2 linked regions of the Prochlorococcus marinus CUG1415 genome follow. The main gene of each other region encodes a partner of the protein of the gene in region 2 in a complex. Links are inferred from orthologs where the notes say so. Each region holds a gene or a part of one and is shown on either strand. Other genes may lie near its edges. The genes, in order: accB and accD.

The links.
Region 1: the proteins of accD (region 2) and accB are in contact, whole or in part, in a solved structure (PDB 8UXZ), measured with the Escherichia coli proteins. The link is inferred for Prochlorococcus marinus CUG1415 from one-to-one orthologs.

What each region holds. Positions count from the first base shown.
Region 1 is NZ_JAAORL010000001.1:26,418-40,821, reverse strand. The notes cover bases 11,354-14,297. They hold accB (acetyl-CoA carboxylase biotin carboxyl carrier protein), read right to left. Parts: upstream 13,107-14,297; coding sequence 12,600-13,106; downstream 11,354-12,599. Other genes in these bases: HA143_RS00125 (peptidylprolyl isomerase), read left to right, coding at 13,710-14,297; efp (elongation factor P), read right to left, coding at 13,106-13,666; pdxA (4-hydroxythreonine-4-phosphate dehydrogenase PdxA), read left to right, coding at 11,589-12,623; HA143_RS00145 (SDR family NAD(P)-dependent oxidoreductase), read left to right, coding at 11,354-11,563. Outside these bases: HA143_RS00220 (hypothetical protein), read left to right, coding at 1-65; HA143_RS00215 (hypothetical protein), read right to left, coding at 280-597; HA143_RS00210 (hypothetical protein), read right to left, coding at 924-1,091; HA143_RS00205 (hypothetical protein), read right to left, coding at 1,130-1,312; HA143_RS00200 (PD-(D/E)XK nuclease family protein), read left to right, coding at 1,623-2,477; HA143_RS00195 (LlaMI family restriction endonuclease), read left to right, coding at 2,562-2,810; HA143_RS00190 (hypothetical protein), read left to right, coding at 2,794-2,988; HA143_RS00185 (tetratricopeptide repeat protein), read right to left, coding at 3,014-4,348; guaA (glutamine-hydrolyzing GMP synthase), read right to left, coding at 4,554-6,140; cobalt-precorrin-5B (C(1))-methyltransferase CbiD, read right to left, coding at 6,189-7,307; HA143_RS00170 (pyridoxal-phosphate-dependent aminotransferase family protein), read left to right, coding at 7,395-8,531; HA143_RS00165 (hypothetical protein), read right to left, coding at 8,533-8,730; HA143_RS00160 (AbrB family transcriptional regulator), read left to right, coding at 8,864-9,376; HA143_RS00155 (DUF6554 family protein), read left to right, coding at 9,433-9,852; HA143_RS00150 (HNH endonuclease), read left to right, coding at 10,020-10,421; more of HA143_RS00145, read left to right, coding at 10,685-11,353; more of HA143_RS00125, read left to right, coding at 14,298-14,404. UniProt on the Escherichia coli protein: This protein is a component of the acetyl coenzyme A carboxylase complex; first, biotin carboxylase catalyzes the carboxylation of the carrier protein and then the transcarboxylase transfers the carboxyl group to form malonyl-CoA.
Region 2 is NZ_JAAORL010000001.1:750,404-766,738, forward strand. What follows is about bases 2,474-5,244. They hold accD (acetyl-CoA carboxylase, carboxyltransferase subunit beta), read right to left. Parts: upstream 4,415-5,244; coding sequence 3,533-4,414; downstream 2,474-3,532. Other genes in these bases: HA143_RS04275 (Gfo/Idh/MocA family protein), read right to left, coding at 2,474-3,136; HA143_RS04280 (hypothetical protein), read right to left, coding at 3,139-3,531; HA143_RS04290 (phosphoribulokinase), read right to left, coding at 4,555-5,244. In the rest of the region: fba (class II fructose-bisphosphate aldolase), read right to left, coding at 1-720; HA143_RS04270 (class I fructose-bisphosphate aldolase), read right to left, coding at 868-1,935; more of HA143_RS04275, read right to left, coding at 2,039-2,473; more of HA143_RS04290, read right to left, coding at 5,245-5,454; leuB (3-isopropylmalate dehydrogenase), read right to left, coding at 5,542-6,615; lpxD (UDP-3-O-(3-hydroxymyristoyl)glucosamine N-acyltransferase), read right to left, coding at 6,644-7,678; proB (glutamate 5-kinase), read right to left, coding at 7,700-8,782; HA143_RS04310 (YqeG family HAD IIIA-type phosphatase), read right to left, coding at 8,779-9,273; HA143_RS04315 (DUF3727 domain-containing protein), read right to left, coding at 9,279-9,815; Holliday junction resolvase RuvX, read right to left, coding at 9,837-10,304; HA143_RS04325 (hypothetical protein), read right to left, coding at 10,301-11,356; HA143_RS04330 (hypothetical protein), read right to left, coding at 11,353-12,522; HA143_RS04340 (DUF3685 domain-containing protein), read right to left, coding at 13,331-14,947; hisA (1-(5-phosphoribosyl)-5-[(5-phosphoribosylamino)methylideneamino]imidazole-4-carboxamide isomerase), read right to left, coding at 15,027-15,794; HA143_RS04350 (NAD-dependent epimerase/dehydratase family protein), read left to right, coding at 15,887-16,335.

The sequences.
Region 1 (14,404 bases), 730 kb from region 2 along the record:
TAAGTCAGTCTGGATGGACTCATGATATTCATCTTGATTACAATAAAAATGGTTATTGCATTTAGTATTTCATTTTAAATTTTATTCTTTTACTAGATATTAAACATAATGGATTTCTTCAATTAAAGAAAAAAACACTCTATAGGGGGTTTAGCAAAATTAGTATATATAAATAGCGAATATACTACATAAGTCTAGATCCGCTGCGGCACAACTGAAGTCAGTGTTTTGATAATTCATATGACGCTAATATGACAGTAATAAATTTAATAATTTTCTTTAAAAACAAGAAAAATATTGCGAAAATGGTTTGATGGAATCATTTAAATAATGACCGCTTTGGGTGTAGTTTTTATTTTCAAGATCATATATTTTAAAGTTTATGATTCGCCTATTATTAGAAGATATGGTTGTGGTAATTTTTTTATTTTTGAAATTTATAACTTTTTCATACTTATTAACAACGAATTTTTTATCTCTTAAAGGGTCATAAGAACTGACATGAAAAACTGATTTACCTAGGATTCGACTAAGTAAATCATCTTTAATTTTATAGGTGGTCTGAAAATTATTATTTTGTGGGTTGAGACAAGTCAAAAGAAACTCTTTTGAGTAAGCACTTGAATTGAATGAGAAAAAGAAAAATATATATAAAACACACGGTAAATTATTTATTTTTAACATCATCATTAAATTATTTACTACTTATCTTATCTTTCTGACACCAATATGACACTAGTTAAATCCTTGAGATTCCAGTTATAACTTGATTTATATCTTTATATAGAAATCAATAGCGACTATACGACTTAACGCTAAAACGTAGTTATATCAATAGATTTGAAGATTATTAATATGTTGCTTACGGTCTGCTTACATTAAATTAGGACTTATTATGACTAATTTAATTTAGTCGTACTAGGTTAAACATATCCATTAACTATGGTTGGATATTCTTTGTTTTTGAACATTTTTCTATAATCATCATGCAATCTTTCAGTTGCCAATTTTCTTTTCTTCATTGCATCTCTGATTACATCCATCTCATTGAATGTTCGATTGAGAATGGTGAATGGAGTAGTTAGTTTCATAAAACCTCCTTTTTTAATAAAGACTAAAAATTAAAAACTCAGTCGCAGTAAATTAAACAATTTTGATTTGTTGGATGTTCTCTACATTCTTTCTCCCAAAAGTTTTGAAACTCAGGAATGCATTTCTCAAGTTCTTTTGGGGTTTCGTTTAGATTTATTCCTGCATAATTAAACACAGTTAAATATCTTGGAAGAATGTTAAATTGATTGAATAGTTTCATAAGACCTCCTAGATCTATATCTATATTGTCCTCCTATTAACTTGAAATTCATAGAGTATTATTACCCGAGTAGAAGTGCTTTGTGGTTGTCACGACTATCTTTTCCCATTCACTAGGAATAGAAATAATTCAGGAGTCAAAAGCACTTCATCGACTTTGTGGACCGGGAGGTGCATACGACTCGAAGAGGGCAAGCAAATGCCCTCTTATTTTTTCTAATTTGAGTAATCTTTAATAAAAAATTTTGTTAATAGTTTCAATTTAGATAATCTATGAATGAGGAATCTCTCTTGCTGGATTTAATAATGTAATGATTGATCTAAAGAGAAATAGTAAAAAAGAACCTGTTAAAGCAACTGGATTAAGGACTAGAGCTTCTTCTTCTTATTCTCCTAATCAAAAAGAAGATTTTAAAATAAGTCGAGGAAGATTTTCTAATTTTTTAACCTGCAAAAGATGTTTTTATCTAGATCGGGTTAAAGGATTAGATCCACCAGGAACGCCAGGATGGACTTTAAATGAGACCACAGATTTACTTTTAAAAAAAGAATTTGATTATTGTCGAGAAAGACAAATACCTCATCGGTTATTTATTGAAAATGATTTAAGTCATCTAGTTCCTTTTGATCATCCAGAAATTGATGATTGGCGAAATTCTCTACACAAAGGATTGATGCTGAGACATAAAGATACAAACATAATATTGACAGGCGGAGTTGATGATATTTGGCAGCACAAAATTACTAAGCAATTAATAGTTGTTGATTACAAATCACAGGCAAAACTTGGGAAAGTAGATAAACAAGACTATCTAGATGATCCTTATCATGAGGGATATAAAATCCAGATGGATTTTTATGCATATCTTCTAAGAGGAATGGGATTTGATGTTCACCAAACATCTTATTTTTTAGTCTGCAACGCAAAAAGAGATGATGGTGAATTTAAAAAAAGAATGAATTTTGATGAATATTTAGTTCCTTACAATTGGCATTCTGATTGGATTGAAAACAAAATAGATGAAATGATTTCTTTAATCAATAATCACCGAATACCAGAACCTAATTCATCATGTAAAAACTGTGCTTATTCTGAACAATATGCAAAATTAGTTTATAACCCTGTGACAGTTCATGATGAAGAAATCCAAGGCAATCTTTTCTAATTCACTAGAACTGGCAATCTCTAATTTGATTTGTCTTTGTAATTAAATTCCGCTACTGTAATTTTCATTACTTGAAAAGTATGTATGGATGCAGTTAAAGAAAAAATAAAGGAATTATTTTTTAAAAATGTATATGGTTTATCACCAAATATTGAAGGTTATGACAAAAAGCATGCTGGAGTGAAAGGGCATTGGTTAGAAAAAAAACTTGGGAAAACACCAGATGCTTCAAATGAAGCAGATTTTTGGGGTTACGAATGTAAAAATTTCACTAGCAACAAGACAACATGGGGTGCAAGAAAAAATTGGATGGAGAGTGTTATACAGCGTTAGACAAATTGATAATCGAGAAGACAGAGGCTTTATAAAATGGGACTCAATATTTTTAGATGATTTTTTAAAAGGAACTAGTTGGAGTAATTCAACAGGTGGTGGTGGTGGAGAAGATACATTAACTGCGCCTTATAATCATTTTTCCGATTTGCAAGAATCACTTTTTAAAAGTCAGTGATATACGATTTCTCAACAAGAAAAAATTAATTCCCTTTTTCAACACCCCATACTTTTCTTAATGCTTTTAAATCAAATTCTGTGACAAACATATCATCTACTGGATATAGAAAATTATTGTAAGACATCACTGTCTTCTTGCTATTAATTCTCATATCTTCGGGATCAAAATTAGATTTACAATATTTTCCACAACCCTCATCAAAATGTGCCAAACCAAGGGCATGTCCTAATTCATGAACTATTGTATAGGCACTGTCTACGGATAAAGTAGGATATTTTTTTAATTTTGGAATATCCATTGGAGGGTCACCCCATGCGACATCTAATCGAAACCATTTATCTGGAACATTATCTCCATTATCATACGCCGCTCCGTAGTTATCCTCATGTATATTAGTTTTATATATTCTTATCATTGCGTCAGTCTTTGAATAAACTCTTTTAAAATCGAGGTCAATATATTTATCAATCTTAGAAATAAAATTTACAATGAATTTCTCTTCATCTAAAGAGTGTTCATATGTTTTCTTAAAATGTTTTGGCAACAATTTAGAATTTAGTTTGCCGTTTTTATCGTGAAGGTAATAAGTAATTGGTCTTGTATAAGTATTACCATCAAATCCAGCATATTTATTAAAACCTCTGAATAAAGGGTCAGATGAAACGTCGGTATAAAGTATATCTTTAGTAGATAACTTAACTTTATTTCTAATATTTTTCTCAAATATTTCTAGTCCTTTATTTTTGTCAAATACTGCACCTTTAATATCTCCTATAGATACTTTATTGAAACTACGATCCAAATAACTATAACCATCTTTTGGATTAATTTTTATTGCTTCTGTATAGTCAGATATCGCTCCTTTATAATCTTCTAAATTTTCTTTTGCAATTCCACGATTAGAATATGCAAATTCATGTTTTGGATTAATTTTTATTGCTTCTGTAAAATCAGATATCGCTCCTTTATAATCTTCTAAATTTAATTTTGCATTTCCACGATTATTGTAGGCATCGGCATACCATGGATTAATTTTTATTGCTTCTGTATAGTCAGATATCGCTCCTTTGTAATCTTCTAAATCTTCTTTTGCAATTCCACGGTTATAGTAAGCATATTTATGTTTTGGATTGATTTTTATTGCCTCTGTAAAGTCAGATATTGCTCCTTCATAATCTTCTGCGTCTAACTTATCAATGCCACGATTATTATAAAATTCTGCGCTTTCTGCGTTAATTTTTTTATTATGAAAGATAATTGCGGAAGTTACCAGACTGACACCTCCTTTAACTAAAAATGGTTGACCAATAGGCATTAAAGATAATATTGCTCCAAAAAAAGCAGTCCTTTTTTTCATATCAAAATTTACTTTTTTTAAATATACCAACTGTAGAGAAAATGCTCTTTATACGATTTCTCTATAGAGATGAGATTTTACCCTCACGTGTAACCTACGTGTAACCTCGCTGTTGAGATCCATTGCAAATAGGATAACAGATTCTCACGTGTAACCCACGTGTAACCAACTTTTTTAGACTATAACTGACTTTATACGCCTTTGACTATTCCCACTCAATAGTTCCAGGAGGTTTGCTTGTAATATCATAAACAACCCTATTAACAGAAATCACTTCATTAACGATTCGATTTGAGATTCTCTCTAGAATATGAAAAGGAATTTTTGACCAGTCTGCTGTCATACCATCTTCACTGGATACACAACGTAAAACTATGGGCCATGCATAAGTCCTTTTATCACCCATAACTCCTACCGTTTTAACGGGTAACAATACTGCGAAAGCTTGCCAAATATCATTATAAAGACCAGCTTTTTTAATTTCGTCTCTCACTATCCAGTCTGCATCTCTTAAACAATCTAGTTTTTCATTGGTCACTTCTCCCAAAATTCTTATCGCTAGCCCAGGCCCAGGAAATGGATGCCGTTTGATAATTTCATCCGGCAAACCTAAAGCAGTACCTACTTTGCGTACTTCATCCTTAAAAAGTTTTCTTAATGGCTCAACTAATTTAAATTGTAAATCTTTAGGCAATCCACCTACGTTGTGATGACTTTTTATTTTTACAGCTATTCTCTCACCTGTCTTAGGATCAATATTAGTACCAGCACTTTCAATAACATCAGGATAAAGAGTACCTTGCGCTAAATAATGAAAAGGTCCCAGTCTATTACTTTCTTCTTCAAATACTCTAATAAATTCTTCACCAATGATTTTCCTTTTTTGTTCTGGATCAGTAATCCCTTTTAATTTTGCAATAAACCTTTCCCTAGCGTTAATATATTCAACCTTTATATGAAATTTATTATCAAAAAAATTCATTAGGAATTCCGGTTCACCTTTTCTCATAAACCCTTGGTCTATAAACATGCATGTAAGCTGATTGCCAATTGCTTTATTGAGTAGAAAAGCAAGAGTTGAAGAATCAACTCCTCCTGACAAGGCAAGTAAAACTTTCTTATTGCCAACTTGCTCTCTTATCCTGGGAATTGTCTCCTCTAAAAAAGTTTCAGTTGTCCAATCAGATTCGCAACAAGAAATTTTATAAACAAAATTTTTAATTATCGTCATCCCATACTCTGAATGCACTACTTCAGGATGAAATTGTACGCCAAATAATTTTTTTGTATCATTTGAAATTGCTGCATGAAGTGTATTCTCTGTATGAGCAATTTTATTAAATCCATCTGGCAAACAATTAATTGAATCGCCATGACTCATCCACATTATAGATTTATCTACTACATCAGAAAAAAGATCACATTCGAAATCTATATTTATTGGAGCTCTCCCATACTCAGCTTTTTTAGTTGCTAAAGTTACAGATCCTCCAAGTTCTTTTACCATTAATTGCATTCCATAGCATATGCCAAGAATAGGAATTCCTAAATCAAAAATTTTTTCATCACATTTAGGCGCATTTTGGTCATATACAGAATTTGGTCCTCCACTCAAAATTATTCCATTAGGATTAATATTTTTAATATCCTTAATTGAAATACAGTTACTTACTACAAGAGAAAAAACATTAGTTTCTCTTATTCTTCTTGCAATTAATTCAGAATATTGAGATCCGAAATCTAAAATTAATATTGAAGGATCTCGTTCTTTTGTTAAAGATTTTTGACTCATGTATAAAAGTTAGCTCAATTTATTTACAAAAGCATAATCAAGCAAAAATTAATCGCATTGAAAATAAGAAATATAATCTTTACCGTTTATTCCTGCCCACCTTATTTCCCTTTTTCTATCAAAAATAATTGCTGCAATTTCCATATCCGTTGTGACATACCTATTGACATAAGCAAAAGAACGCTTTTCAATCGTATTTGATAAATTTTGGAATAATTTATCAGCTATAGATTTATTAAATCTTTCAAGAAATAATAAGGCATCCTCAAGTGTATTTAAGTGAGATAATTTGACTATTATTTCGGGCGGTAATTTTTCTTGAACGGCTAAATAAACAAGAATCTCAATTCTTCCATCAGCCAAGTGATTATGTGTGTGAAAAATGCCGCCTGCTAATTTAATTAATTTTCCGTGATAACCAAAAAGAATTACAGTTTTAACATTTTTTATTGCAGCATCAACTATTAATGGTCCTATCCAGTTACCAACTTTTATAATTGGAAACTTAAAATTACAAGTTTTTGCCAAATTTAAACCATTTTGACCAATAACAAAAACAACTTTCCCTTGAGAATCATTTTTAATTAACTTTGCTAACTTAGTTTTAGCCTTTTCTAATTGACCTGGTGAAGCACTCGAATAAGTCTCAGCAGAAGTTCCGATAATAGATAATCCATCCACAATACCAAATGACTTATTACTAGTTCTTTCTGCTAAAAACTCCCCATTTGGGAAAATAATTTCTAAATTCAATTTAAAACCCTCTGGAATAATATCCAATAAGTTTGCACATAAAACTTCTTTAGCAAAATCAGAAATACATATTTCTGATGTGTTCTCTTTAATACCAACACCAGATCCTGCAATAATATTGATTTGATTTGTTTTATTAGGATTGTTAAGAGAAATTTTTTCTAAAGAGGCTATCGTCCATATTTCTAAGTTTTGTGTAATGTCAAGATCTAAGCCAGACTTTGCAAAGGTAATTCCTAATGAATGCGAATCACCTTTAATTAAACCAACAGAATGAATCTCGATTTTTATTTCTTTTGTTTCATTAGGAATTTTTATTAGTTCAAAATTGTCAAATGAAAAACCTATTAATTTTTTTAATGCTGACCTAGCAGCTCCAGCAACCCATATTGGTAAAGAAAATCCTTTTTTCAAATCAAGTAATTGAAAAATATATAATGAGAACTAATCTAAGAATGACCTATTTAATAAAAAGTGGCCATACAACAAAAATTATCATTGATGATTCCTGGACCTACACCAGTTCCAGAAAAAGTTTTACAAGCATTAAGTAAGCATCCAATAGGTCATCGTAGTAAGGAATTCCAAGAGCTCGTAGAGAGTACTACTAAAAATTTACAATGGCTTCATCAAACTCAAAATGATGTTCTAACAATTACAGGAAGTGGTACTGCCGCAATGGAAGCTGGCATAATAAACACCTTAAGTAAAGGCGATAAAGTAATTTGTGGAGAAAATGGAAAATTTGGCGAAAGATGGGTAAAAGTTGCCAAAGAATTTGGATTAGAAGTAATAAAAATTGATTCCCAATGGGGTACTCCCCTGAATCCAGAAGAATTCAAAAAAATATTAGAAGAAGATAAACAAAAAGAAATAAAGGCAGTTATCTTAACTCATTCTGAAACCTCAACAGGTGTAATTAATGATCTAGAAACTATAAGCTCATATATTCGGGAACACAACACAGCATTATCTATTGTTGACTGCGTAACAAGTCTTGGAGCTTGCAATGTACCAGTAGATAAATGGCAACTAGATATTGTTGCTTCAGGATCACAAAAGGGCTACATGATACCACCAGGACTAAGTTTCATAGCAATGAGTCAAAAAGCATGGGTAGCTTGTGAGAAATCGAATTTACCAAAATTTTATTTAAATTTAAAATCCTATAAAAAGAGTCTTTTAAGTAACAGTAATCCATATACCCCGGCAGTTAATTTAGTTTTTGCTTTAGATGAAGCTTTGAAAATGATGCGAGCAGAAGGCTTAGAAAATATTTTCCATAGACATAATAAACATAAATTAGCAATGAGCAATGCTGTAAAGGCTCTAAATCTACAATTATTTGCTGATGAAAGATTCTTAAGCCCTTCAATTACTGCAATAAAAACTGGAGAAATGGATGCTGAAGAATTTAGAAAGACAATAAAAAATAAGTTTGATATCCTACTTGCTGGTGGTCAAGATCACTTGAAGGGGAAAATATTTAGAGTTGGTCACCTAGGATATGTAAATGATAGAGATATCATTACAGTAATTTCTGCTATCAGTAATTCACTGCTTGATCTAGGCAAAATAACAGCTCAACAAGCTGGTGAAGCATTATTAGTGGCATCTAAATATCTTGAGGGAAATTGAGTTAAGTGCCTGGCTCTTCAACATTTCCACCTAATTCAAAAATTTTTTTTCTAAGAATTATTGATTTTTTTGTATCCCCCTTAGTTTGAGCTATTGCAAGAGCGAATTCTAATTTTTCAAGCTGGTGGCCGCCCTCAAAAAAAGATAATTTTTTCTTTACATAGCTTTTATTAGCTCTGTATGAAACTTGTGAAGACATAAAAATTAATGCTTTAAATAATATTATGCCAACAAAAGGGAACATTAGTAGATAAAACAAAAATATAATTTGACTATCAACCCAATCAAAAAAAATTTTTTCTAATATTGTCACCAAACATCTTTCATAATTTATGCCAAACATAAATCTAATCTATTATCTACTTGCAGGTGGAATTTTTGGAGCCTTAGCTCTAAAAACTGGTATCCCTGCTGCTCCTCTTGCAGGCGCTTTAATAGGTGCAAGCATACTAAGCATAAGTGGCAAAGTGGATATAGCAGAGTGGCCAATTGGAACAAGAACATTATTAGAAATTGGAATTGGGACAGTTATTGGCACATCTTTAACTAAAGACTCATTAGTTGACCTTCAAAGCTTATGGAGGCCGGCTATCTTAATAACTTTTACTTTAGTTATTACCGGATTAGCAATTGGGTTATGGACAAGCAGATTACTTAATATAGATTTGATTACAACAATTCTAGGAGCTGCGCCAGGAGGTATTAGCGGTATGAGTTTAGTAGGTTCAGAATATGGAGTTGGCCCTGCAGTTGCAACTCTACACGCAGTAAGATTAATTACCGTCCTTTTAATTCTTCCCCTAGTTGTGAAATGCCTGAACTTATTTGGACTAATAAAATCTTAAATTTCTATAGACATATTCTCAATAAAAGATACTTTTAAATAGAAGAAAAAAGTTTAATGCAAAGATTCAAGCTGAAAAAAATAATATTATTAACTTTAGGAATAATCACTCCTCTATGCATTCAAATATCCAAAGTTAATGCTGGATCATTTGGAGCTGAAATTTTCTGTACTATGAGAGATGGAGGAAATGATCATGAAAGTAGTTGGGATGCAGCATATACATATATAAAAAAACAAAAAGGAGGGTTTTTCAAAGTATCACCTAAACAAGCAGCATCTCAAATTACTGAATCAGTCATAAGAGATAGAGAAAAATATAGCTATTGTGTTGAATATCTAGATAATCTTCATCCAAATAGAAAACTACAAAGAGAGTTACAAAAAGAAGCAAAAAGAAAAGAAAAGTTAAAAAAAGAATTAGAAGACAGAAATGAAGACTTTCCAGAAGAAACAATTGAAAGATACAGCTATTAATAAAATTCTGAGTTTTTAAAATACTTTTGAGTAATTATGTAATATATTTTATTTTGTATCTGTCAACACTAAATTATATTTTAGGTGCGAATTTTGGATAAAAAATTATAAATCAATATTGACTTTTGATATATTCAAGCCATTATTTATTTAACTAAATATTCTGAATGCATATTAATGATGCGGTGTTTTTAGAGGATTTATGTCCTAAGTTCAGATTCAGACAATGGCGAAAATCAATTCATAGATTTACAGGAAAAAGTTGTATATATTGCGGCAAACCATCGGAATCCATTGACCATGTATTACCCCGTAGTCAAGGTGGCTTAAGTACCACAGAAAACTGTGTCCCTGCATGTCTTTCTTGTAATGGGGATAAATCAGATGAAAATGCTTTGTATTGGTATAGAAGACAAAAATTTTATGATCCAAGAAGAGCAATGGCTATAAGAGCATGGCTTGAAGGAGATTTACGATTAGCTGTAAGATTATTGCAATGGGCTAATCCTAATTTTAAGATAAGAAATAAAGATTACGAGCAAGGTGAATCAAAATATAGAGCAGCTTGACTACCAAACTTTACATAATTTTCTAGAGTGATAATTTTCACATATTGTTTCCATTTCTTTTGGCGATTCTGGGAATATTAAAATTGTGCACAATGCAATGAGAACAATAAATAATTTTTGGTAGAATTTAAAATCAAATAATCTTATTTCTTTTTCTCTGCTGGGAGTATAAATTTTGCTATTGCAGAAAGTTTTTGATTTATCGCTAGATTTAACAGTTGTCTCCATCATTAAATAATACATTTGTACTACAATAATACATTATGAATAATATCGCAAGTTCACTAAACAATAAAAATAAATTTTTAATCTTAGGATGTGGTTTTACAGGTAGTTTCTTTGCAAAAACCATCAAACAAATTGGTTGCACTGTTTTAACCAGTTCTAGATCTGAAAAAAAAGATCCCAATAATTTTGTGTTTAACAGTGAAAACGGTAAAGTTCCTGATGAAAAAATTTTTGATGGAGTCACGCATATTCTTAGTTGCATTCCTCCGGACAAAAATGGGAAAGATCCAGTCTTAGGAAGTCTTAAAAGTATGCTAGAAAATTTATCACTTGAATGGGTTGGATATTTATCTACCACAGGAGTATATGGCAACACCAAAGGTGATTGGGTATCTGAGATTGATAACCCGAACCCTTTTCAGAAAAGAAGTCACAAGAGATTAAATTGCGAAAGAGAATGGATTGAATCTGGTTTACCAATACAAATTTTTAGATTACCCGGCATTTATGGACCTGGAAGATCCACTTTTGAAGCAATAAGAAATCAAAAAATTCGCGTTATCTCAAAAAAAGATCAAGTATTTTCAAGAATTCATGTTGCGGACATTACAAATGCAATTATCTATCTATTACAGAATAAAGATTGTTTAAAGTTTCACCAAATTATTAATATTGCAGATGATGAACCCAGTTCCCAAATAGAAGTTATTCAATATTGCTACGATCTTCTTGGCTTAAAAATGCCAAATCCAATTTTATTTGAGGATGCAAAAAAAGAATTATCACCCATCGCTCAATCTTTTTGGATGGAAAATAGAAGAGTTTCTAATAAACTATTATGCAAAACACTTGGATATAAACTAATTTATAAAAACTATAAAACAGGCTTAAAAAATTGCTTTTTAAATAGTTAAAAATAAATAAATTTAAAATCTTTTTATGAATTTTAAAATTACAAACAATAAATTTAAAATAGTATTAAGCGTTGGAGATGAGTCTGGAATAGGACCTGAAATAATTTTAAAAGCTCTTTGTTCTAATGAGTTACCAAGGAATATCGAATTTATATTAGTTGGTTCAAAAATAAATCTACAGAATACATATATGCATCTTAGATCTTTAGGATTGGAAAACCTAGCCAATCCAAATAGTTTAGAAATCCATGATATCGAAATTTGTTCATCTGATAATCAATCTCAAGCAAGTTATGGTAATTCAAGCTTCTATTACTTGACCAAAGCAATTGAAATTGTTAAACAATTGCCTATGTCAGCTCTAGTAACTGGACCAATTTGTAAGAAATCATGGTCACTTGCAGGTCATTATTTCTCTGGACAGACTGAAGTATTAGCTAAATCGTGTGGAGTAAAAAATGTTGGAATGTTATTCACAGCTAAATCGCCATTTACAGGTTGGAGATTCAATACCTTACTAGCCACAACCCACATAGCACTTAGTGAGGTTCCAAAGAGTCTAAATACAAGACTGATTCATTCAAAATTAGATCTTTTCAAAAATTTTTGTAATACATATTCTGAAAACCCTATTTTAAAAGTTGCGGGATTAAACCCTCATGCTGGAGAAGAAGGTATTTTGGGTAATGAAGAAAGAGATTGGCTTAATGATTCATTGATTACTTGGAATAAAAAAAATAAAGATATTAAATTACTAGGCCCTTTATCGCCAGATAGTTGTTGGAATTCTTCAGCCAAAGCTTGGACACACAAAAATACCGACAAGCATGATGGCATTCTTGCAATGTATCATGATCAAGGATTAATACCAATGAAGGTTATAGCTCATAACTACTCAGTAAATACGACAATAGGCTTACCTTTCATCAGAACATCTCCGGATCATGGCACAGGCTTTGATATTGCTGGCAAAGGAATAGCTCAATCTCAAAGCATGATTGAGGCTATAAAAACTGCAATTGATATGACTAAAAATTCAAACCTGCTTAACACGCATTAGAACTTGACCAAATTCAACTGGAGTTCCATTTTCAACGAGAATCTCTACTATTTCAGCGTTAAATTCAGATTCGATTTCATTCATTAATTTCATAGCTTCCAAAATACAAATAGTTTGCCCGACCTTAACGTTGTTACCTAATTCAACGAATGGATCCTCCCCAGGGGCTGAAGCCCTATAAAAGGTTCCAACCATAGGAGATGTAATATCGGTCAGATCTGAGCGTCCAGGAGGGGATACTTGAGGGGCCTCAGGCTCATTAACTGTTGATACATTATCATTGATGGATATTTGATTAGCATTTGATTGCCTATCAAACGAATTATTAGAGACTAAATTCTTAGTAAATTGGTTCTGATCAAATAAATTCCGTTTTATTTCAAGTTTAAAGTCTTCTCCCTCTAGAGAGAATTCTTGAATATCGCTTGTTGAGATTTTTTCTATTAAGCGATTTAAGTCTTCATGATCTAATTTCATAGCCATTAATTTTCACGTCCAAGATAACTATCGTTACGAGTATCAACTTTAATAATTTCCCCCACAGAAATAAATAAAGGAACCATAACTTGAGCACCTGTTTCTAGAATAGCTGGTTTTGTGCCACCACTAGCAGTATCACCTTTAACTCCAGGATCAGTTTCTGTAACTTTTAAAGTGATAGTTATAGGAAGTTCCACTTCTAAAACCTTACCATTATGGAAAATAACATTAACCTCCATACCTTCTTTCAGATACTTCGCACCTTTACCAATTTGGTCAACAGAAAGGCGTGTCTCTTCAAAACTTGTCATATCCATAAAAACATAATCTCCAGACTCCACATACGTGTGTTGCAGGTTAGACTTCTCAAGGATAGCCTGTTGTACTGATTCTCCGGCTCGAAAAGTTTTTTCAACCACGTTGCCGCTTTGAACTGATTTTAATTTTGTTCGCACAAAAGCAGAACCCTTACCAGGCTTGACATGTAGAAATTCTACAACACGCCAAACCTGTCCATCCAATTCGATGGTAGTACCTGTGCGAAAATCGTTACTGGAAATCATTCCTGTATTACATCCCCAAGGATCATAAACCTGCAAGAGTGCTATGCAAAAATTCTTATCAAATCAGAACAAACTTTTCTTGATTCTATCAATCATAATTTTACAGGTTTTTCTATTTAAACCAATTCAAGTTCTAGCTGATTTACCTACTGGAAATGCGGTAAAAGACCCTAACGCAATCCTCAGAAACGCACTGCCTATCAAGCAAGTTGAGTTACAAGAAATTCAACATAAATTGGAAGAAACTAGTAACTTTATCAGAGGAGGAAGATGGCCAGCTCTAACGAAAACTGTTACAAAATGTCAATCTTTACTAAAAAAATACCAAAGTCGAATTATTCAAGAATTACCGAATGATAAACGGAAAATTGCTGAAACAATATTCTTAGAACTCAAAGATAATTTTGATAGCCTTAACGCTCATGCCAAATCAAAGGATAAGAACTCATTTGTGGCAACCCGAAAAGATACTTTAGATAAAATTGGTGGATTGGAAGAATTTTTTCTACCAAATCAATTTCCTTACTCTATTCCAGCAGAATTTGATAATCTACCAAGATTACTTGGACGAGCAAAAGTTAATATAAAAACGTCCAAAGGAGACATGAAAGCAATTATAGATGGATATAATGCTCCCCTTACATCAGGAGCATTTATAGATTTATCTTCAAAAAATTTCTATACAGATTTACCCATTAACAGAGCAGAAGAATTTTTTGTTCTGCAAACAGGTGATCC
Region 2 (16,335 bases):
TTCCTGAGGAACTGAACTAGATCCATGCATTACAAGATGTGTATTCGGAAGTGCTTTATGGATTTCAGCAATTCTGCTTATTGCAAGAACTTCTCCTGTAGGCTTCCTTGTGAATTTATATGCACCGTGACTTGTACCTATAGCAATTGCTAATGCATCAACTTTTGTTTTAGCAACAAAATCTGCAGCTTCTTCAGGATCAGTCAAAAGCATATCTGTAGAAAGTTCACCTTCAAATCCATGACCATCTTCTGCCTCACCCTTTCCTGTCTCTAATGAACCTAAGCAACCCAACTCTCCTTCAACACTAACTCCAACTGAATGAGCAAAATCTACTACTTTTTTAGTAACTGCAACGTTATATTCGTAACTAGCAGGTGTTTTTGCATCTGCCTCTAGAGAACCATCCATCATTACTGATGTGAAACCATTTATTGCTGCTGAATAGCATGTTGATGGCTCATTACCATGGTCTTGGTGCATTACCACTGGAATATTAGGATATGTTTCTGTCGCAGCAAGGATTAGATGACGTAGGAAAATTTCTCCTGCATAATTTCTTGCTCCTCTTGAAGCTTGGAGGATTACAGGACTATCAGTTTCATATGCTGCTTCCATGATTGCTTGAACTTGCTCAAGGTTATTAACATTGAAAGCTGGAATACCGTAACCATTCTCAGCAGCGTGATCTAAAAGTAGTCTTAGTGGAACTAGGGCCATAATTAAAATAAGTTAAATGCTATGTAAAGCATATGTTTCCGAGAGTTTAGTATAAAGAGGTATCAAATGTCACGTTATTAGATATACAAAATACTAAATTAAAGAAACTAATTTTATGACCTAGAGTGTATTTTTAGAATTTTTTAGTTAGTATTTGTAGCCTGCTACAAACAATTGTTCATCAGATGAAGGTTGAGATCCTGCTACATAGGCACCTTTTGAAGCTTCAGAGTTTGCTTGAGCTCTTGCTATTAAAGCATTTTGACCTCCTTCTATATCACTTCCCTTCCAGGCCTTTAGGCATGAGTGCTGTAATGCTCTTCCATAGGAGAATGAAACATTCCATAAAGCTTTCCTGAAAAGTGTGTTCATATTATTTAAATAAACAGAAGCAGCCTCTTCGCTTAATCCTCCTGATAAGAAAACTATTCCAGGGACAGATGCAGGAACACATCTTTCCATAGTTCTAATTGTCATTTCAGCAACCTTCATGGGATCAGCCTTTGTTGGACAATCTGCTCCATTAACGGTCATAGAAGGTTTTAATAGTGTTCCTTCTAGAAAAACTCCATTTGCTTGACAGGCAATATAAACTTGCTTTATTACTTCTTCTTGTACTTCAGCAGTTTTTTCAATAGTATGGTCGCCGTCCATTAATATTTCAGGTTCAATAATTGGTACCAAACCAGATTCTTGAACTGATCTTGCATACCTTGCTAATCCCCAGGCATTCTCTTGTATTGATAGTTTTGAAGGACAACCATCATTTGTAATCTGCAGAACTGCTCTCCACTTTGCAAATCTTGCACCCTGTTCATAATATTTTGCTGCTCTTTCAACTAATCCATCTAGGCCAGAGCAAAAAGTTTCTACATCTCCTGCTCCAGGGAGTGGATTTAAACCTTTATCGACCTTTATACCTGGAATAATACCTAAATCATTCAGTTTCTTAACCATTGACTCACCATCTTGGTGATTCTGATAAAGAGTTTCTTCGAAGAGAATTGCTCCACTGATGTATTTCCCGAGACCTTCTGTAGTAAAAAGCATTCCTCTATATGCCTTCCTATTCTCTTCAGTATTCTCAACTCCAATTCCAGAGAGTCTTTTCCCCACTGTTTTAGTTGATTCATCTACCGCTAATATCCCTTTCCCTTTAGAAGCTAGTAATTGAGCATTTTCTTTAAGCTCATTTTTGTAATAATTTAAAGCCATTCTTTAATAATTCAGTTCAATTGATTTTTCCAGAATATGAATAAAAAATAAAATCAATCTAATACTTTATTGGGTGATAATTGCTACTTAAAAATGTATAGCCTTAAATTTTTATGGTTAATCCACTTTTCGATGATTCTTTTATGGCTTCGCAAACTTTATGACTGGCAAGTCCCTCGCATAAACCTGGAATGATGGGTGTTTTATTAAAAATACTCTCGGCCCATAAATTTTGAATTCTCAAAATTGGAGCTATCCTCCCATCAGTCCATGTTTTTTCAAAATTAAAACTTGAATCTGCAGTTAGATTTTGTATTTTATTGTCATTATTCGAATATTTTAAATTAAAACCATGTACATAATCCTTTTGGTTTTCGCTTTTAAGAATAAGTGAACCTTCGCTGCCATATATTTCTAAACTAAATCCTCTACCGTTTTTAGAAATCGATGATAAAGATACCTGACATGGAATAAGATTAGAACTGTAGTTTGATATTTCTATATTGGCTAGACAAATATCTTCGCTCGTAACATCAAGTAAATCAGATGAATTTGTTAAAGGTCTTTTTTTTATTGATGTGGCTAACTTTCCAGAAACTTTTATTGATTCTCCAAAAAACCAATTCAACATATCAAATGCATGAGTACCTAATGCGCCAATAACTCCTCCACCTTTTTCTTCCAAAGAATACCAATTCCAAACTCTTTTAGGGTCGGATCTGCTGCCCATTAACCAATCTAATTTGACTAAATATATATCGCCTAGGATATTTTCATCAATAAGTTTTTTTGTCTGAAGGAAAAGGGGTACTGCTCTATATTCGAAATCAACACATACGCTTAAGTTATTAATCAAAGATATTCTCTGAAGCTCTTCAATTTCAGAGGAAGTTATTGAAACGGGTTTTTCTAGTAGCAAATTTTTATTATTCTCAAGAGCTTGTTTTGCTAATTTAAATCTTGATTCAGGAGGGGTAGCAATAATAATACCATCAATTTCTGGAGATTTAACTAAGTCTTCCCAATTATGAAAAAAATCTAATCCCGTTTGTTTTTCTAAAATCGATTTTTGTTTTTTCTCATAATGATAAATAGCTACAGGCGTTAAATAACCAGATTCTTTTAACGCCTCTAAATGAACTTTTTTCCCAAAACCTAGTCCAGCGATGGCTATTTTTAATTTTTTATTTTTAGTATTCATTCTTATCCCTTAATAAACTCTGAACAACTATTTTCTATCACAACATCTATTAGTTCATCATCATGAGAAGTTTGCCATTTTGAATTAAATTGAGGAATTCCATTTATGGAAGTATCTTTGAACTTCTTATCATCGCAATTAATTCTCATTACATAAAGTGATAACTCTCCATCATCCTCTGAATTGGTTGGATTTTTAAAGAACTTTGTCAGGACACTTATTTCACCATTTGGAAGTAGCTTGAAACTTCCTTTGTCAAGCCATTCTTTCCCATCATTATTCTCTTTTAGGAGAATCCAATCAACATTTCCTATTGCATTTGAATAGGAAGCAAAACTTAAAATGAAAAATAAAAGAGTTAATGAAAAATAAAACAAATTATAAATAATTTTCATTTTATATATTTGCATCTGTAAGTTCTTTTACACCGTGAATTTTTAAAATTTTGTTCAAAGTATCCTTGAGATCTTTCCTTTTAACTATTACATCAACAAAACCATGGTCAAGAAGATATTCAGCTGTTTGAAAATTATCGGGTAATTTTTCCCTTAATGTTTGTTCAATAACCCTTCTACCAGCAAATCCAATAAGTGCTTTAGGTTCCGCCAAAATTAAATCACCTAACATCGCAAAGCTAGCTGTTACCCCTCCAGTGGTTGGATGAGTTAGTAAGGGCATATATAGAAGATTTCTTTCTTTATGTTTTTTTAGTGCTCCAGATATTTTCGCCATTTGCATGAGACTTAACATGCCTTCTTGCATTCTTGCCCCACCTGATGCGCAAACAATTAGAATTGGGTAATTTTCTATAGTTGCTCTCTCAATTATCCTTGTAATTTTTTCACCAACTACTGAACCCATGGATCCTCCCATAAATCTAAAATCCATAACAGCTAATGCTAAAGGCATTGAATTTACAGAACAGAAACCTGTTATGACTCCATCTCTTAAACCTGTACTTGCTTGACTTTCTTTAATTCGATCAGCATATGACCTTCTATCTTTAAAACCTAAAGGATCTGTAGGACTTAGTGAACTATCAAACTCTTTAAATGAATTTTTATCAGCAATTATATTTATCCTTTCATCGCTATTAATCCTATTGTGGTGTCCACAATTACTACAAACATTGAAATTTGAAATTAGGTCTTTTCTATAGGCTACTTGCGAACATTCTGAGCATTTAACCCACAAACCATCTCCCTCGTCAGTATCTTGCGAAACTTTCCCAACAAATTGATCTTTACGCTTTGCTGCAAACCAGTCGATTAATGACACAACGTTACCTGTTTTTCTTATTTAAATCTAAGTAAGGTACTTTTATCAAGAAAGATATATAAAAATTTGAGATTTTGTAGATTAGAAACTCCTTTAAGTTTAAAAAAAAATAAGGATTTGAGTTGATTATCGAAAATTAATCATCCTTTGTTTTTCTCCTCAATCATTTTATGAATTATTGGAGTAAGAATAAGTTCCATTGCGAAACCCATTTTCCCACCATTTACAACGATGCTTGTTGGACTTGACATAAATGAATCGTGAATCATTCCAAGCAAGTACTGAAAATCAATTCCCCATTTCTCTCTTGCCCCTTTTCTGAAATGTATGATCACAAAGCTTTCATCAGGAGTTGGAATATTCCTGCATATGAAAGGATTGGAAGTGTCAATTGTGGGAATTCTTTGGAAATTTATATCGGTTTTACTGAATTGTGGACAAATATGATTTATATAATCAGGCATTCTTCTCAATATAGTATCAACAATGGTTTCAGCGGAGTAACCTCTTTCTGCATTATCTCTATGGATTTTTTGAATCCACTCTAAATTTGTTATCGGAACAACTCCAACAAGCAAATCAGCATAAGATGCCACATTGTATCCATCACCTTCTACTCCGCCATGTAAACCTTCATAAAAAAGTACGTCTGTTCCCTCAGGAATATCTTCCCATGGAGTAAATTGCCCTGGTTCTAGGGATGTACCAAGTCTTGTATTATGTTCTTCCGCTTCTTCCGGACTATGTAAATAATATCTTTTCTTCCCTCCTCCAGTTTCACCATAGATTTTAAAAAGTTCTTCTAGCTTGTCAAAAAGATTAGCCTCTGGACCGAAGTGAGAAAAATTTTCACCTTTTGAAAGAGCCTCTGCCATAGCTTTTTTCATAGGCATTCTTTCAAACCTATGGTAACTATCACCTTCTACAACTGCGGGAACAATATCTTCTCTGGCAAAAATATGCTCAAAGGCTCTTTTTACTGTACTTGTTCCTGCTCCTGAAGATCCTGTTACAGCGACTACTGGATGACGTTTTGACATTTTTTAAAAACAATATCTAATGATTCTGACAGGTCATATGCCATCTTTATGTTCAACTTAAAAATATTTTTTTATTTATTAATTTTTTTAAATTTCATCTATTATTTTATCTCCGATTTCACTGCAAGATAATACTTCGGAAGATCCATCACCTAAATCTGCTGTTCTAAATCCTTTTGATAAAACTTTATCAATAGCAGTTTCTAAATTTTCTGAGGCTTCTTCTTCATTTAATCCAATTTTTAACATCATTGAAGCGGATAAAAGCATTGCAATAGGATTTGCTATGTTCTTACCAGCTATATCCGGAGCTGAACCATGAACAGGTTCAAAAACTCCTGGCCCATTATTGTTTAGAGATGCAGATGGAAGCATACCAATAGAACCAGTTAACATTGCGGCTAAATCGCTTAAAATATCGCCAAATAAATTACTTGTTAAAATCACATCAAATTGACCGGGATCTCTGACTAATTGCATTGCTGCATTATCAACGTACATATTGCATAAAGATATATTTTTATCTTTTGAGGTGATATTTAAAACTGTATCTCTCCACAATTGACTAACCTCCAGAACGTTTGATTTATCCACAGAACATATTTTTTTATTTCTTTGGTTAGCAATTTTTATTGCTATTTCAGTTATTCTTTCTATTTCGGCCGAATCATAAACCATCGTGTTGAAAGCTTTTGGGATTTTTGTATTTGTTATATGTCCTCTTGGGTTTCCGAAATAAATACCGCCTATTAATTCTCTTACAACAATCAGATCTACATTCTCAACGATTTCTTTTTTTAATGTACTTGCATCTATAAGAGATTTTCTTATTTTGACAGGTCTGATATTTGCGAAAAGGTTTAGGGCCGATCTTAACTTAAGTAAACCACTTTCTGGTCTTAATTCTCTTGCAAGGGAGTCATATTTAATATCTCCAACACAAGCTAAAAGTACTGCATCACTTTTCTTGCATTGATCTAGCGTTTCATCTGGAGCAGGATCCCCATATTTTTCATAAGCTATCCCTCCAAATAAATTTTCAATGATCTCAATATCGAAATTATGTTTTTTTGAAAGCTTTATTAAAACTTTTTTTGAAACTTCTGAAATCTCTGGTCCAATTCCGTCACCTGACAATAAAACAATCTTATATTTCTTCATTTAAATTTTTGTTTAATAGAACAATAAATTATTGTTTGTATAATTGTCTAAGTTTTTTTGCTAATTCGGGTAATTTTTTAAAAATACTTGAACTCCTTAGCCATGATTTATTATCCATCGCGGGGAAACCACTAATTACCTTGCCATCATCTATGTCACAATGGATCCCGCATTTTGAACTCGCTATGACATTATTTCCAACTTTTACTCTATTATTTACTCCTACTTGTCCGGCTAAAATAACCCCATCTCCAATTTTTGCTCCCCCAGCGATACCAACTTGAGCAGCAAATGCACAATTCTTGCCAATTTTAACTCCATGGCCTATTTGTACTAAATTATCCAACTTTGTTCCTTCATCAATAAAAGTAACCCCCACTGCTGGTCTATCAATGCAACAATTCGTTCCAATTTCTACAAAACTCATTATTTTTACACTACCTTTTTGAGGCATCTTTACCCATTTGCCATCTTTAGGAATAAAACCAAATCCCTCTGATCCAATAACCGAATTTGAATTAATTACACAATTATTTTTTAGAGTGGTGTTTTCGTAAATTACACAATTTGGATGAATTATATTATTATCTCCTATTCGAACATTGCCTAAAATTGATGATCCAGGGAAAATATGATTATTGTCACCAATTACAGTATTTTCTCCTATGTAAACATTAGGTCCAATATGGCAATCTGCTCCAATTATTGCTGTTTTATCTATAACGGCTGAAGCATGAATTCCTGGTTTAAAGTTGCAAGTTTTATATAAATAATTCAGTACTTCTGCAAATGCAATTCTTGGATTTTTAACTATTATGTTTGAAATATTTAGTTTATTTAGAGCACTAACTATTTCATTATTGTTGGAAGTTATTATTGCTGATGCTTTGGTTTGATCTAATTTTTCTTTAAGGATATTATTTTCTTCTAAAAAAGATATTTGATAATTACTTGCTTCATCTAAAGAAGCAGCATCCTCTATATTTAAATCTTTAACAATATTGGCACTAATGAAATTTGAATTTCCTTTTTTAATTAGATCAACTAAGTCACTTAAAAGCATTTGTTCAGGTTTGATTTTTTTCTAAGAGAGAGCTAGAACATCTCTGTGAACTACAATTATCGAGGAGTTGTTATTTTCTGTGTTATTTAAGATAATTCTTAATTTGTCGCTACTTATAGATACTAAACCTTTTGCAACTTCTTTATCATCAGTATTTACGATTTTAACTGCTTGATTAACCGTAAAGTTTCCCTCTACATTTTTAACACCAACCGCTAAAAGTGAGGCACCTTTTCTTTTAATTGCCAAAAAAGCTCCATCATCTAAAGTGATTTTTCCTACTGTATGAATTGCATGAGAAAGCCAACTTTTCTTATTTCCTATAGGTTTTTCAACTGGATAAAATAAAGTTCCAATTTTATTATCATTAAAAATTTCAATTAAATTTTTTTTATTCGTTCCATCAACTAGTTGTACTTCAACCCCCCCCTTTGTTGCTATTTCTGCAGAAATTAGTTTTGTAGAAATTCCTCCTGTCCCCCATTCATTGTTTGAGTTTTTAGTGTTTCTATCTTTGATTTCTTTTAATTCACTATTATAAACCTCTTTAATAGGATGAGCATCTTTATTCTTCCGTGGATCTTTTGAATATAGATTTTCAATGTCGGTTAATAAAATAAGCTTATTAGCATTTATAGCTAAGGCAACTAAGGCAGAAAGGGTATCATTGTCTCCATATTTAAGCTCTTCATTTGCAACGGTATCATTTTCATTTACTATTGGAATAACATTCAAATCAATTAATTTTTTTAATGTTTTAGAAGCATTATTGAAAGATTCTCGCGAATTAAAGTCAGCTTTAGTGATTAAAATTTGAGCAATATTGTGACCTAATTTATTAAATATTTTATCGTACAAAGACATTAAATTAACTTGACCTACTGCAGCAGTAGCTTGAAGAGTACTTAAATCATTGGGTCTCGTTTTAATATTTAATTTTTGGCAACCTAATCCAACCGCTCCACTAGTTACTAAAATCAATTTATTCCCTTTTGAAAGAAAAGTTGTAAAGGATCTACAAAGGGTATCAATAACTTCTTCAGTAGATTTTTCCTCTGTACCTCTTAAAATACTAGTACCAATTTTTATGACCCAAGTTTTCATTTTATAAAAAGAGAAATTAATTTTTCTATTGTCAAAGTTAAATTAAATTTAATAGGTAAGCCATCTCTCTTTAATCGCTTAACTAATATTGTTTTTATATTACATCTATTTCCAACGAGAATATCTGTAAAAATCCGATCCCCAATAATGGCAATGCTTTTTACCTCATAATTAACTTCTTTGATAGCATTCAAAATAACTTTTTTTCTTGGTTTTGAAGCATTGTATTTGTATTTTAATTTTAATTCGTTGGCTATTTTCGCGATCCTTTTTTTTGATGGATTGTTACTTATTAGATATAAGGAGAAAAGTTTTTTAGAATCAGTTATCCAATTTTTTACAGCTTTTGGGATCTTAGTTGACTTTCTATTTATGAGAGTCCCATCGACGTCAAGTAATAAACAATGTATTCCTTCTTTTTGTAATTCATATTGAGAAATTTCATATATGGGTAAATTTGAATCCCAATTGGCTTTCAGGATAGATCTCATTTATTTTAAGAACTACTTTTTTCAATCTCAGATTCAATCAAAGGTTGAATTTTATCAAACTCATCATCTTCAATTAATAAGGCCCCTTTGTCTTTTAATTTACCAACAATAAAAAAAGGATCTAGTGGAATATATAAGCCATATTCTTGGTCAAAAAGATTAAAGTTAACTAGTAATTCATAACTCTCGCTATCATCATCAATGAAATCTTCTTCCAATTCATCATAAATTGGTTCTTCAAGCTCACCTGATACTGTTAATGTTACTGCTGATCTGATAAGCCTTAAATCATGTTCTTGAAGAACTGCTTCAGCGTTTTTTAAGATTTGTTCATTTTTATCTATTTTTTCAATTAATTCAGGTTCATCTTTCTCATTCATCTTAAAAAGACTTACAGGAGTATCAACTGGTGTTAATAAAGCATATTCTTCTCCCTGAACACTTACTAATTGTTCAAGATAACAAAATAGCTCGTTTCCATTTGAGTCATTTAATAATAGTGTCTGCGCTTCATAATTATCATTTGAGTTAGTTTCTTTCATTTAAAACTTATCTAATTCTTTTTAATAGTAATATTTTATCTGATCTTTACCAGCTAATTCTCTTAATTCAGGACCTTCTTGGATCCATTGTTCAAGTATTACTTTTGCTGACAAACTATCAATCAATCCGGATTTATCTTTTTTAATTCCAAATCTATTTGTAGATTCCCATGTTGAACTATGTTCATTGACGTAAGAGAATGGAAGCTTTAATTTATTTGAAAGTAATTGACCGTAATTTTTACAGTCAATAGCTTGAGGGGTCATTTTACCTTCTTCATCAAGTGGAAGGCCAACAATAAAACCAGTCAAACAAAATTCATCTATATAAGTTCTAATGATTTTAATTTCTTGATTATTTTCAAACCTTTTTACTGCTGGAAGGATATTTGATGTTATGCATAGGGGATCACAATAAGCCAATCCTATTCGTTTTTTACCTACATCAAAACTTAAAATTGCCCTTGGTTTAGGTTTACAAAATTTCACTTTGTTTTTAATGGGAAAGGAGACGGATATGGATTACCTTGTGGATTTAATTTTTCTAAGATTGATTCCAAGGATTGATTTATTTTATTTACTTGTTTGGCTTTATTCTTAACTATTGTGTTTCTGATAAGAATAATTTCTTGATTTGTTTCTTTTAGGTTACATTCTTCGAGAAAAGTATTCACTTGAGAATTCTCTTTATATGTTTTTAAATTAGATATGGGAGATTTTAAAAAAAATCTTTTTATAAATTCTTTTAAAATAGTATTGAATCTATTATCCCAATATTTACTTATGGTTAAAGTATAAATTTCTTTGTCTTGATAATTAATATCTTTTAAAATTGTACATAAAACAGAATTTTCATATATTAAAGAACCACTTTTAGAGTTGTTTCTTTTAAGAATATCGTCTTGATCAAAATCTAAAATATTTCTTATTAAAGGAGATTGATTTGATCTTATAAAATTTACTATTTTCAATATATTTTGATTACTAATGTTTTGAAATTCATTAATTGATTCATAGCCTTGGGTATTTTGCTTTATTGATTTATTAAGATCGCAACCATCCCAAAGTATTATCTCACCTAAAGGTTGAAAGCCTAATTCTCTTGATGTTGATATAAGGTCAATATTGTTTATATCCGCGTTAATTATCCAACTTGAAGTCTTTATGTCTGTTATGGAGATAGATTTTTTTATTAATCCTAAAGTTAATTGCTTCTCAGTTAAAGAAAAGTTTTTGTTAATCAACTTTGGTTTAGATATTTTTAGGCAAGTCTCTTTTTTATTCAAAGGAAAAATGTTCAAATAACCAATGATTTCATTTCCGCAAATGGCAATTATACATTTGTTTTTATTTTTCTTAAGATTATTTAGAAATATTTTTAAATCATCAAAGGTATTAATAATTGCCATCTTTAAAAACCAATTATTCAATTTTTTATTTTTAATATCTATTAAAAGGTTAATGTGACGGATATGTAGTTCTTCAAAAGTTACTTCAATTCCTTTATCCGTCTTAAAAGAATTAGAGGTATCTTTTTTCATTTACTTTTTTCTCTTACTATCACTATAGGAGTTTTTTCATCACCATTGCCAGCCGGATTAGATATTAAGTTTCTTTTGAGTATTTCATTAACTGCTTTATTTGAACTGGCTAATACTTTTACACCTCCAAGATCGTTAACATCAACTACAGCAACATCTATATTTAGATATTGCGAGACCTCCTTACAAAATAAATCTGCATTTAGAGGACCCATAACTATACTTTTGTCGTAAGGTGTGACTGTGCCACTTATATCATCAATTAGAGATGATTCTGAACCAGTTAATCTATAAAACATCCCCTTAATACCAACTAATTTAAAGAGAAATCCAATAATTAATGCAAAAGTTATTCTTGTGATTCCAATTCTATTTATTAATAATTGCATGCCGCAAGCTGTTGCGAGACTGCTTGTAGGGTGAAAAAAATAACATAATGTTTTCGAAAATAAACTATACTCTAAATTTTGAGGGTCAATATATCTATTTTGCATAATCGCAAGTGGACTCTCACCGATTGTTAAAATATCATTTTTTTCTACAATTCCTTTACAGTATGCAATGAGAGTATTTACTGGGTCATCAAAGCAACCAAGTAAATCAGTTTTAATAGCAAAAGCATTATATTTATTATTTATTGAAATTTCAAAAACTTCTTTCGGCCGTTTTTTTTGACAATCTAAATTAATTAATAAACAATCCTTATTTTTTGAAATACCAAAATGTCCATAGTTATCCCAAAATACTTTTATCCATAGATATTTTATTTTTTCCCTAAAATTATTATTGTTAAATTTATATATGCTTCTTACAAATAATTCTGAATTTGACTTGATAATTGTTGTTGGCCAATAATTATTTAAATTCTTAATTTTATTATTATCATATATATATATATCTTCTTGATAGTTTAAATTTTGGCAATATTCGTTACCTTTACTTTTAAAAAAATCTAATTCAAAATTTATATTAGATACCATAGTCTCTTTGGTTTTACTTGTATTAGTTATTTTAAAATCAATAATTAATTCGTTTAAACCATCCTTTTTTTTGATTTTGTAATTTATAGGTATAAGTTTCAAATCTGATTTGGGTGAGTATTTAATATATAAATCTGAAAGAATTAAAAAAATCAGTAAAAATAAAAGGATATTTACAAATAACATTTTTTCTTAAATATTTAATTATTGTTAGTTTCTTTTGTTTCTTCTTTAAATTCGGTTTCTTCTGGTTCCTCTGAGTTTACATCTGGCTGAATTTTTTCTTCTTTAAATTCGGTTTCTTCTGGTTCCTCTGAGTTTACATCTGGCTGAATTTTTTCTTCTTTAAATTCGGTTTCTTCTGGTTCCTCTGAGTTTACATCTGGCTGAATTTTTTCTTCTTTAACTTTACTTTGTTTTGGTTTCTTTGCTTTAACCTCTACCTCTTTTGATTCAGAAATTGTACTGTTGTATTCATTAAAGGCTTCTACTGTAAATGAGGAATTATTTTCAGTTTCGATTCCTGTTGATTGACTAATTATTTTGTTAATATCACCAAAGTCAGCCATTCCATTGCTATCAAATTTAACTTCGCCATTACTATCAAGAATGATAGTTTGAGGAATTAATCCATTCCAATAAAAACTTGGCTCGGTTGGCAGATTAGACTTATCTTCATTTTGTAATTCATCTGTGGTTAATGCAATAATATCTATATTTTCCCTCCATATTAAATCGAGTCCTGAAATCACTGGAGCCATTGCTTTGCTGTCAGAACTATCGTCAAGGTAGAAAAATAGAATTGAGACCCTTTTATTCTTTAATGAATCCTTGAGTGTTGTCTTTGGAGGAACTATTGCTCCATTACCTGCATATATAGGAAAGATGTTGCCATCATAACTATTAGTATCTCTATAGGCATTTGCTTTAAATGGACTTAAGAAAATTAATGCTATTAAGAACCACTGAAATATTTTCATTAAAGATTTAAAACTTACTTGGAACTTGATCTTCCTAATCCTTGCAGGATTCCTTTCCCAATTAAACCGATAGCTTTGCCTACGATTTTTGTTAGGAAAGTTACGAAAAGATTACCGATATACTTTACCGCAACTTCTAACTGAGGTGCTAATGCATCTCTTATCTCAACTAATAATGTAACTTGTTTTTGAAGCCATTCTAGATTCTGCAGTTCTTTCTCTCTATTTTCGTTTTTAAAGTATCGGGTGAATTTTTTATCGATAATATCAATATATTCTCGTTTACTCTCATATAAGTAGATAGGCATATAAATGTAGTCATGCCAGCGATTATAGTTATTAATATTATTCCTGAATCTTTCAAAATTTCTTGTCGATTGTAATTCGGGGTTTATAAGTACAGTTCTTAATTCAGGCCAAGAAGAACAAATATTAAAGATTTCAGAAGCTAATAAATTACAGTTCCTTATTGTCCAATTTGAAATTATATTTTCAAGGATCAAAAACGATTCTGTTTCATATAGAGGGAGTAATTTCCCATCATAGTCAAGAGCTTCATTTTTAATAATTGGTTCAATAAACATTATTGATTCATGTGATTCTCTATCTATCTCTTCGCAACTTACCTCACTATAAATAAAATCATTTATTGAAATAGATTCGCTTCCTTTTCTTAAACGAAAATAGCTGTCTGTGATATTTGAAATTGTATTAACTTTAAGTTCTTTTATGAGAGAATTTAAATCATCTTTAAAATCTTTCTCCTTATAGTTTTCCTTAATATTTTTTACTAAATTATCTAACTCATCTAACATTTTGCAAATTAGTCGTGAAATGAATTCTTTCTTTATCCCAGAGAGAATTATTGATGAATTATTAAATTCAACCTGTAAGTTAGTTGAGCTATACCTTTCTTTTAGTCTATCTAAAATTAAATTCCATATTTCTGTAGTTTTTTTATCTTTAATGAATACAGTGTTCTTATTTTCAAGATTAATTTTATTTTCAGTGTAAACTGCCTCTGTATAAAGTTCTAGTGAATTACCCCATAAGAAAATTAGAAAAGATTTTGCAGTAATAAGTTCTCTTAATCTTCCTTTTAAAATGAATTTATAAAATTCTGGTGTTGAATCAGAGTTGACATATTTGAATATGTAATTAATTTCAGAATCTATTTGTTTAAGACCTGAAGTTAGAATTTTTTGACTAAAAGAGAGAGCCCTATTTTTGTTTAATTGAACTCGGGAATTATTTTCAATATCAAATACCCTTCCTCCATTTAAAATGGTATCAATAGATTCAAGAACTTTTTCTACACTGGGATTTAAAAGAAAACCTTCAGCATTTAACGATGGAGGGGTATTTGCTTCATAAACAAGTTCGCCAGAGAGAATTATAAGAAAATTTGACTCATCATATCTTTCTCTTAATTTTAATAATTCTAACCTTATAAGATCTTCTGATTGGAAATTAAGAACATTCCATATAACTAAATCCGGAGTTTTATCACCTGTTCCATTATTAAAATTAATGTCTAAATTTTGGTCTAGTGATGTTAACTTAAGCGATAAAGATTCTGCTATTAAGCTTGGAGCAATAATCAATATCGATTTTTTTGAAATTAATTCCAAGACTAGATTTCTTATCTCTTATACAAAATTAACTAACAATTACTTCAAATACCAGCCTTAAATCATTTTTTATACTCTTTTAAGCGTAGTAATTTCTGTTTAAATCAAAGTCATTTAATCTCTCTGATGACAATACATTATTCGCTTCGTTTATCGTGAATTTATTTTCATATAGAGCTTTACCTACAATTACTCCAAAGAGTCCAGAATTTTCAAATTTTACTAACGATAATAAATCAGAAATTGAACCAACACCTCCTGAGGCTATTACTGGAATATCTGTAATTTCAAGTATGCTTTTTATGAATTCTTCATTCGTTCCTTCTAACGTACCATCTGTATTTATATCTGTAACAATAAAACTAGCAATTTTAAATGAAGAAAACTCCTTTACTAGATCTGTGGCAAAAATATTAGATTGCTCAAGCCACCCCCTTGTACTAACTTTTCCATCTTTTGCATCTATACCAACAATTATCCTTCCAGGAAATTTATTTGATAAGTTTTTAACTAATTCTTTATTTTCTATTGCAGAGGTTCCCATGATAACTTTCTCAATACCATAAGAAAATAATTGTTCTATCCTTTCTTGTGACCTTATCCCTCCACCTATTTGAATAGGTATGTTAACTGTTTTTGCAATCTTTTTTATTGATTTATCGTTTGTTGGCGATCCAGTTTTTGCAGCATCCAAATCAACTATATGTATATATTTTGCCCCTTCACTTTCCCAAAATTTAGCTTGTTCATGAGGCTCTTTGGTAAAGTCTTTTCTTTTATTAAAGTCGCCTTTAAAAAGCCTTACACACTTACCATTCATTAAATCAATTGCTGGTATTAGGTTCATAGAATCATCCTTTTCATTAATTACTTATTAGTAGTACTATTCAATATGTAATTCTATTTAAGATTACTACTTCAGTTAAATATTTTTTGAATATGAAAATTCTTGTAATGGGTGGCACTAGATTTGTTGGCAAGTCTTTGGTTGGAAAGTTATTAAGTAAAAATTATGATATTGATATTTTCACGAGAGGTAATAAATGTAATCCTGAAAAAACAAATTTAATTAAGGGTGATAGAAATATTTCAGAAGATATCTTCAGGCTAAGAAATAAAAAGTATGATGTTGTTTATGATATTTCTGGACGAGAGTTAGAACAAACAAAACTTCTTATAGAAAATTTAGATAACTCTTTCCAAAGATATATATATGTCAGCTCTGCAGGTGTTTATAAAGATAATTGTGAACTACCCTTATCCGAAGTTGATCCTATTGATCCAGATAGTAGACACAAAGGAAAATTTGAGACAGAAAATTGGTTAAAAAAACAAAAAATTCCTTTTACAAGTTTTAGACCTACTTATATTTATGGACCAGGAAATTA